4 regions of the Mesorhizobium sp. M0060 genome follow, and region 2 is predicted to be linked to each of the others. Evidence: predicted binding sites of a transcription regulator. Region 2 holds the regulator's gene; each other region holds the start of a gene.
What was found. Region 2 encodes PhoB, which activates phosphate uptake and scavenging genes when phosphate is short. Its sites were predicted from a motif close to TGTCATNNANCTGTCAT; they were not measured.
Positions count from the first base shown of each region.

Region 1: NKJ94_RS25525 (inorganic diphosphatase) is a predicted target of PhoB. The motif match lies at 962-978, and genes of this name have one in related genera.
Region 3: NKJ94_RS21390 (PhoX family protein) is a predicted target of PhoB. The motif match lies at 1,285-1,301, and genes of this name have one in related genera.
Region 4: NKJ94_RS03570 (inorganic phosphate transporter) is a predicted target of PhoB. The motif match lies at 1,244-1,260, and genes of this name have one in related genera.

Region 1 is NZ_JAMYUP010000034.1:37,489-39,689, forward strand. It holds gene NKJ94_RS25520 (hypothetical protein) at 1-178, shown strand, start outside; gene NKJ94_RS25525 (inorganic diphosphatase) at 303-905, opposite strand; gene NKJ94_RS25530 (multicopper oxidase family protein) at 1,416-2,201, shown strand, end outside.
Region 2 is NZ_JAMYUP010000036.1:42,404-44,604, forward strand. It holds gene NKJ94_RS26170 (ROK family protein) at 1-803, shown strand, start outside; gene phoB (phosphate regulon transcriptional regulator PhoB) at 813-1,502, opposite strand; gene phoU (phosphate signaling complex protein PhoU) at 1,519-2,201, opposite strand, start outside.
Region 3 is NZ_JAMYUP010000023.1:4,565-6,765, forward strand. It holds gene NKJ94_RS21380 (phosphatase PAP2 family protein) at 109-810, opposite strand; gene NKJ94_RS21385 (hypothetical protein) at 825-1,163, opposite strand; gene NKJ94_RS21390 (PhoX family protein) at 1,370-2,201, shown strand, end outside.
Region 4 is NZ_JAMYUP010000002.1:263,559-265,759, forward strand. It holds gene NKJ94_RS03560 (efflux RND transporter periplasmic adaptor subunit) at 1-461, opposite strand, end outside; gene NKJ94_RS03565 (TetR/AcrR family transcriptional regulator) at 613-1,149, shown strand; gene NKJ94_RS03570 (inorganic phosphate transporter) at 1,314-2,201, shown strand, end outside.

The sequences.
Region 1 (2,201 bases), on a different contig from region 2:
TGAACTCGCGCAGTGCGACATGGTTCTCAATATTTCGTCATGGAAAAAAATTCAGGATGGATGCCCCGAGGCGACGGCGCCGTTTGGCTTGCCTGTCAAAGGGGACGAGCAGAAACCAGGCGAAGGCGGAGATAAAGCCAACGATTTGGCTTTATCAACAGCAAACGCCCGGAGCTAAAGCGAAGCGCAGTTTGCGCGCATCCAACAGTGCGACGCAAGCCCAACGCATACCCTAGCGGTGTTCCAACACCGCTAGGAACCAGCCCTATGGATGAGCTTCCTGTTGAGATTCTGCTTTCCTGTCAGTCCTTCTTGTTCCGGTAGCTTTCAATGGCTTTGCCAACCATGTCGATGGCGACGTTGGCGCCACCAAAGCCGTTCAGCTCAACGGCCTTGCGGCCTTCAGGTAGCTGCTTGTAAACTCGAAAGAATGCCTCGATGCGCTGTCGTTCGATGGCCGGAAGATCATCGATGGTCTTGACCCCGTCATATTGCGGATCGATATCCGTAGCCGGCACAGCGATGATCTTGTCATCCGCTTCGCCGCCGTCGACCATGTTGAGCACGCCGATGGCGCGGACTTTGATCAGAGCACCGGGCACAACGGGTTCCCGGGTGAAGACAAGCGCATCCAACGGGTCGCCGTCGCCGCCCAACGAACTGGTAACGGAACCATAGTTGGCCGGATAGACGACCGGCATGGACTGATATCGATCGACGACGACATGGCCTGTCTCGGCATCGATCTCATATTTGGTGAAGCTTCCCGCCGGAATCTCGATAACCGTGTAAAATTCGCTGGTGTCTTTCGGCTGCGGAAAATCGAAAGCTGTGACGAATTCGGCGAAAGCGGGCTGCGTGCCCAGCAGGGCCGCAAGCGCCATGACAGTCGGCAACGCGCGCATGGTTGTCTCCAAAGGTTGGACGGGCAGGGCGCCCTGCATCCGCCTAGCCACCGTATGTGACGGCAGCATTACAGGGTTCCGTTATTGAAATTGGATGACCGTATTTGCACCGATCCTGCGGCGAGCAGAAATGGGCCGAGATAGAGCGCTGACGAGTGATGAGCGTCTATGGGCGTTTGCGTTTATGGGCGTTTAAGAGACGGTGGCCGCTTCAAATGTGCTATTTCAGGCGAGCCCATTTCCGGCAAGGGGATAGCTTGCGTCGTAACTCCTGCCAATCGGGCACGCTACACCCACAACACGCCGTTCGGCGAGAGCTGCCACGTAGACGCCTCGCGGCTCAGTGCGACGTTGTGTGGCAATCATCAAAAAGCAAGTGAAACTCCAACTTCAGTTGAAGTCCTTCGGAGACTACGCCACCTTGACCTTGAATCATTGCCAGGGTTCGAAATTCGTGAACGAAGAGACAACAACACCACGTCCGCTATACTCCACTGAAAGGGCTGCTTCATGTCGGGAATGTCGCGCAGGGGATTCTTGCTGGGCGGCACGGCAGCAGTAGCTGTCGGCGCTGCAGGCGGGCTGATTGCCGGCAGGGCCGTAGCAGCCGATCTGACCTTGCCGGTTTCAGCGATCAGTCGGTCGATTTTGCCCGGCACCGTCACCAAAGGGATGATGAGTTTCGGTGCGGGCGGGCCGCCGCCCACTCTGCGTTTATTGCGAGGTAGGCCGTTTTCCATAGACGTGGTCAATGATCTCGATGAAGCGACGAGTGTGCACTGGCATGGATTGCGCATCGCCAATGCCATGGACGGCGTGCCTTATCTCACCCAGCGTCCCATCGCGGCGGGCGAAAGCTTCCGTTACACTCTGACACCGCCGGATACCGGCACCTATTGGTATCATCCGCATTGCAACACGCTCGATCAGATGGCCCGCGGTCTGACAGGCATGCTTGTTGTCGAAGATGACGAAGATGCCGGTTTCGACCAGGATTTGCCGCTCAATATACGCGACTTCCGTCTCGGCGAAGACGGCCAGTTCATCGAATTGTTCAAGGCACGCAACGCTGCGCGCGGCGGCACGCTGGGTACGGTCTCGACAGTAAATTGGGAAGTCACCCCGATTTACGATCTGCCGGCGGGCAGCCTTGTGCGCCTGCGTTTGGCAGTCACGGATGTCACCCGTATCGGCACTTATGACCTCGATGGCGGAACGGCCAAAGTGATCGCTCTTGATGCCAACCCGCTGCCGCAGCCTGTTGCGCCTCGGGGCATTGTCATCGCGCCCGGCCAG
Region 2 (2,201 bases):
CCCGCATCGCCCTGGCGATTCAGGGAATTACCGACTCCCCTGCACGCGCCATGCTGTGGTCGCCGATCACGCCGCAGACGGACATCGCCTTTGCCGACATGCTGGAAGACGAATTCGGCATCCCGGCCACGGTGGAGAACGATTGCAATATGATGGCGGTGGCTTTGCGCTGGCGCGATCCGGATCGCTATCGCGACGACTTCATCGCCATCCTGCTTTCGCACGGCATCGGCATGGGGCTGGTGCTGAAGGGCGAGCTGTTCACCGGCACGCATTCCTCGGGCGGCGAGTTTGGCCACATGATCCATCGTCCAGGCGGCGCGCTCTGCCGTTGCGGGCGGCGCGGCTGCATCGAGGCCTATGCAGGCAATTACGCCATCTGGCGCAACGCTACGGGGATGAGCGAAGACAGCAAACCGGTCGCCGACGTCAGCGACGCCGACATGCGCGCGTTGGCGGCCCGGGCCCGCGAGAAGGATGGGCCGGAACGCGAGGCCTACCGCAGGGCCGGCGAAGCGCTGGGTTTCGGTCTCGGCTCGTTGTTCGCGCTGATCGATCCAGCACCGGTCGCGATGGTCGGCGTCAGTGCCGCCGCCTTCGATCTGATCGAGCCGGCCTTGCGCAAGGCCATCGCCCAGACCGCCGGTGGCCAGCATTCGAGCTCGATCTCCTTCGACACCGAGCCGAACGAATTGCCGCTGATCCGCGAAGGCTGCGCGATGCGGGCGTTAAGCTTCGTCGACCAGGAGATTTTCGCGCCGGGCGCGCAAATGAGGCCCGGCATCAGAAAGAACGTAGCCTGACCAGGCAGGTCAATCTTCCCTGATCGCATAGCCGGCACCGCGGATGGTGCGGATGACATCCGGCATGCGGCCGTTATTGACGGCTTTGCGCAGCCGCCCGACATGCACGTCGACGGTGCGTTCGTCGATGTAGATCGTCTCGCCCCAGACATTATCGAGCAACTGGCTGCGCGAGAAGACGCGGCCGGGATGCCGCATCATGAATTCGAGCAGCCGGAATTCGGTCGGCCCGAGCCGGATTTCGCTCTTCTTGCGATAGACCCTGTGCGATTCGCGATCGAGCACGATGTCGCCGACCTTCAGCACGCTGGACAGCACTTCCGGCTTGGCGCGGCGCAGCAGCGCCTTGACCCTGGCCATGAATTCCGGTGTCGAAAACGGTTTGACCAGATAGTCGTCGGCGCCGGTCGAAAGACCGCGCACCCGGTCGCTCTCCTCGCCGCGCGCGGTCAGCATGATGATCGGCAGCCGCTCGGTTTCGGGGCGCACCCGCAACCGTCGGCAGAGCTCGATGCCGGAAACCGCTGGTATCATCCAGTCGAGCACCAGAAGATCGGGCACATTCTCCTGCAAACGGATCTCGGCTTCGTCGCCGCGTGTCACCACCTCGACCTGGTAGCCTTCGGATTCGAGATTGTAGCGGAGCAGCACACCCAACGGCTCCTCGTCCTCCACCACCATTATGCGTGGTGCGATCATCGGCTGGGCACCCCCATCATGTCACCGGTGCGGACATTGTCGTTTCGTCCTGCTTCGGACGATTGACAGGCAATTGCTCGCCGGTCAGCACATAATACGCATTTTCGGCGATGTTGGTGACATGGTCGCCGATCCGCTCCAGATTCTTGGCGCAGAACAGCAGATGCGTGCAAGCGGTGATGTTGCGCGGGTCTTCCATCATGTACGTCAACAGCTCGCGGAACACGGACGTGTATTTGACGTCGATGCGCTCGTCGGCGGCGCGTAGCTTGGCCAGCGCGGCCGCATCGCCGGCAGCATACTCCTCGATGACGCCCTGCACCTGGATGAGCACCAGCTGCGCCATCGCATCGATGGAATGCGATAGGTCGCGCGGCGTGACGCTGAGGCCGACCGCACTCACACGCTTGGCGATATTCTTGGCAAGGTCGCCGATGCGTTCGAGGTCGCCGGCCATGCGGATCGCCCCGACGACATGGCGCAGATCGTGGGCCATCGGCTGGCGCTTGGCGATCAGGGTGATGGCGCGGTCGTCCAGTTCGCGTTGACGCGCATCCATGATGGCGTCGTCCGAAACAACGCGCTGCGCCAGCGCATTGTCGGAATTCAACAGGGCCTTGGTCGCCCCGCCGACCATCGAACCGGCGAGGTCGGCCATGTCGCGGATCAGCTTGCTGATCTGCTCGAGATCCTCGTCGA
Region 3 (2,201 bases), on a different contig from region 2:
CAAACCGTTGACGACATCGACAGCCTTGCTGTCGATGGTTTTCCTGCTGGCAGGCTGCGGCCATGGCCTGATTAACAGGCTGATTTGACCGCAAATTGACTTACTGAGTCAGGTGCCATCGGCCCGCCCGAGCCATCGCTGCAGGAACCGTGCCGCCAGCCAGCACAGCATCGCCCAGGCAAAGCCGGCGCACCAGCCGGCCAGCACGTCGGATGGCCAGTGGACGCCGAGATAGATACGGCTGATGCCGACGAGCACCGCCGTCAGCACCGCCAGCCCAAGCACGTAGATTTTCGTTGTCCGCCCGGGCAAAAACCGCGCCGCCATGCTGCCCAGCGTCAAATATGTCACCGCCGACAGCATGGCGTGGCCGCTCGGAAACGAAAGCGATGCCACGTCGGCGAGATGCGAGACCAGATCGGGGCGCGGCCGGTCGATGTCGAATTTCAGCACGCTTGACAGGACCTGGCCGCCCGCCACCGCGACGAACATGAGAAGCGCCGCGCCTGGCCTGCGGATGAGGAGCAGATAGACGATCATTGCCGCAGTGATCAGTACCAGCACGCTGGCGCTGCCGAGGCTGGTGATGTCGCGCATCGCCCCTTCCAGCCATGCCGGTCCGATCGGATTGTCGGGTTGGCCGGCTTTGCGGAAGGCGAGCAGGATTTCGGTGTCGAAGGCATGCGGCGTGGTCGCCCGCGCCATTTCCATCAGCTCTTCGAACCCCCACAGCCCGCCGGCAATGATCAGCCCAGCCAGCAGGACCGGGAACTCCAGCCAGTTGCGCAGCCTGCTTGCAGTGTTCTTCATCGGCCCGATCGCAGTTACAGCTTTTGCAGATAGGGCCCGAGCGTTATCAGCGCCACAGCTGCGACGGCGAGCACGATGCCGGTCGCCTGCAAGGCATTGACGCGCTCGCCGAAGAAGACCAGCGCCACCACGTTGACCGACACCAGCTGGATCACCGCCGACAGGCTGAACGACACCGACATGCCGAATTCACGGATCAGCCTCAGCATGATCAGATTGCCCAGCGAATAGAGCGCCAGCGTCAGCACCATCTTGCCGAGGCTCGGCGCCAGTCCCCATTGCTTCGCCGCCGTCGCCGCCAGCAGAAAGATCACTGTCGAAACGCCGAGCTGCCCCAGTCCCCAGAAACTCACTTTTTGTTCCTCTCGATGCGGTCCTTCCGCGCCTGCCGCAGCTCTTGTTTCCGAAGCGCCGGTCGCGGTCAAGCGGGGCCGATCACGGACGCGAAATCTGAAGCTGGAAATTGACCGGCAACGTCATCAAACTGTGATCTGCCGGCGATAGGCGGTCAGTCAAGCGCCACGCTCCAGCCATCCCAAGAAGCCAGAGGCAAGCCCCCATGACTGAACATCGCTCCCCCGACGCCCGATTCCGCACCAGCCAGCTCGAGGAAAACAACGGCCCGGCCATCAATCCCTCCGACAACCGCACCATGGGCGAGATCATCGCCGCGCGGTTCTCGCGCCGCGGCTTCCTCAAGGGCTCGCTTGCCGTCTCGGCCATAGCGGCAACCGTCAGCCCGCTGGCGCTGATCACCGCCGACAACGCCCGCGCCGCCGAAGGCTCTGCCTTCGCTTTCGACGAGCTTGAAGCCGGCATCGACGATAAGCATCACGTCGCACCAGGCTACGACGCCGATGTTCTGCTGCGCTGGGGCGATCCGCTTTTCCCCGATTCGCCGGAATTCGATCCGACAAAACAGTCGGCGGAGGCCCAGGCCAGACAATTCGGCTACAACAACGACTATGTCGGCTATATCCCGATCGACGGCTCGGCCGAGCACGGCCTGCTGGTGGTCAATCACGAATACACCAATCCGCATCTGATGTTTCCGGGCCTCGTCACCATCGTCGACGGCAAAGCCAAGCAGACGGCCCTCAGCAAAGAACAAGTCGACGTCGAGATGGCCGCGCATGGCGGCACCATTGTCGAGATCCGCAAAGAAGCCGGCAAATGGCAGGTCGTGGGCGACGGCAAGCTCAACCGACGCATTACCTCCAACACCGATATCGCGCTGTCCGGCCCCGTCGCCGGCCACGACCGCGTCAAGACCAGCGCCGACCCGAGCGGCACGAAAATCATTGGCACCATCAACAACTGCGCCGGCGGCGTCACGCCGTGGGGCACCTATGTCATGGCCGAGGAGAACATCCACGGCTATTTCTCTGGCG
Region 4 (2,201 bases), on a different contig from region 2:
ACCTGCGCGGCGGAGACCGACGCCGCTGCCTGCGCCGTGTCGAGCGTAGCGTCGGTGCCGACGCCGCGCTTCTGCAGCTCAAGAGCGCGCGTCAACGTCGTCTGGTCGGATGTGGCTTGCGCCTTCGACGCCACGAGGTCGGCTCGCTCGACGGCATCGTCGAGCTGCAGCAGCACGGCGTTGGCGGCGACCTTCTGATTGGCGTGAAACAGGATGTCCTTGACGATGCCGGCGGTCTCCACCGTCAGGTCGACGCCGCGTACGGCACTGACCGTACCGATCGCCTCGATGCCGGGCGTCCAGGACGTCGGTTTAACAACGACCGTCGACACTGTCGTGGCCGGCGGCTTCATGGTGGCAAAGAACTGTTGGGCCATCTTGTCACGGAAAAGCTGCCAGCCGACGATGCCGCCGCACACCAGCACGAGCAGAATGAAGGCGATGATGAAGCGCTTGATCACGAACAGTCCCCTCGGCCACGGCCCAGCATAACCGTCGGATGACCGGAACACATACCTGTGACTGGTCCCAATTTCAAATGACGGCGATCTTACTGTACCGTCTGGACGGTCTTGTCAATTCCGCCTAAGCTAATGAATGGGGGAACGATTGATGAAGGTCCGCAGAGCAAATTCGCGCGAGAAAATTCTCGCCGCCGCCGCCGACGTGGCGCGCGAGACGGGTCCTGGCAGCCTGTCGTTGGATGCGGTCGCCAGCCGTGCCGGCGTGTCGAAAGGCGGCCTCCTCTACAATTTTCCGACCAAGGCGAAGCTGATGCAGGCGCTGGTCGAGGACTACCTGCGCGAGTTCCAACAGGCGCTGGAGTCCGCTCGCACGAGCGGCGTCAGCGGCGAAAGCCCGCTTGCAGCCTATATCAGGCTTTCGGCCGATCGTGCCGAGGAGTCGAAACCGTCGGCCTCCTGGATCTTTTCGGCGATCGCCGAAGATCCTGATTTCCTGACGCCGATAAAATCGTTCAGGCGGCAGGTTTTCGAGCGGCTGAAGGGCGAGACGCCGGACCTCAAGGCGCTGCTGGTCTGCTATCTCGCCATCGAAGGGCTTCGCAGCATGAACCTGTTCGGTTCGGATGTTCTCTCCGCCGATGAGCGCCGGCTGCTGATATCGTCCCTGCTGGAGATCGCGGGATAGGCGAGGGTTGCCTTCGCCGGGGTTCAGTTGCTCCGACTGTCGGGACGTCAGTTTGCTTCGATTGCCCCGTTTGCGTCACCTCAACCTGCCCTGCCGTCACACAGGCTTCATTGTGCGGACATAGCGTCCTCCCATTCTTTGCTGCAATGCACGAGGAGTGGGGTATGGTCGATATTGTTTCAAGCGAAGCAGGAATTCCAAGGCCGGAGCATCCGCTCGACCGGCCGAACAGCACCGGCAAATGGTTTCTGCCGGCCTTTGCCGTCATCGTCCTGGGCGGCCTTGCCTATGTCGGCTACGCACTCGGCCAGGACCTGACCAGCACCGTCGCGGTGCCGTGGATCCTGCTTGGCCTGGCGCTGCTGATCGCGCTCGGCTTCGAATTCGTCAACGGTTTTCACGACACCGCCAATGCGGTGGCAACGGTGATCTACACGCATTCCATGCCGGCCGAGCTTGCGGTGATGTGGTCCGGCTTCTTCAACTTCCTCGGCGTGCTCACCGCCAGCGGGGCGGTCGCCTTCGGCATCATTTCGCTGCTGCCGGTCGAGTTGATCCTTCAGGTCGGATCGAGCTCGGGACTGGCCATGGTCTTCGCGCTGCTGGTCGCCGCGATCATCTGGAATCTCGGAACCTGGTATCTCGGCCTGCCTGCCTCGAGCTCGCACACACTGATCGGCTCGATCATCGGCGTCGGCCTCGCCAACCAGTTCACGGCTCCGGCCGGCTCCATCACCAGCGGCATCGACTGGTCGCAGGCGTTCAATGTCGGCCTGTCGCTTCTGATCTCACCGCTGGTCGGGTTCGGCCTGGCTGCGCTGCTGCTTCTGGTGATGAAGCTGCTGGTCAGGAACCGCGAGCTCTACGAGGCGCCTAAGTCGAGAGCCCCGCCGCCGCTGTGGATCCGGGCGTTGCTTATCTTCACCTGCACCGGCGTCAGCTTTGCCCACGGCTCCAATGACGGGCAAAAGGGCATGGGCCTCATCATGCTCATCCTGATCGGCGTAGTGCCGACCGCCTTCGCGCTGAACCGCACGCCCGATATCAACTAT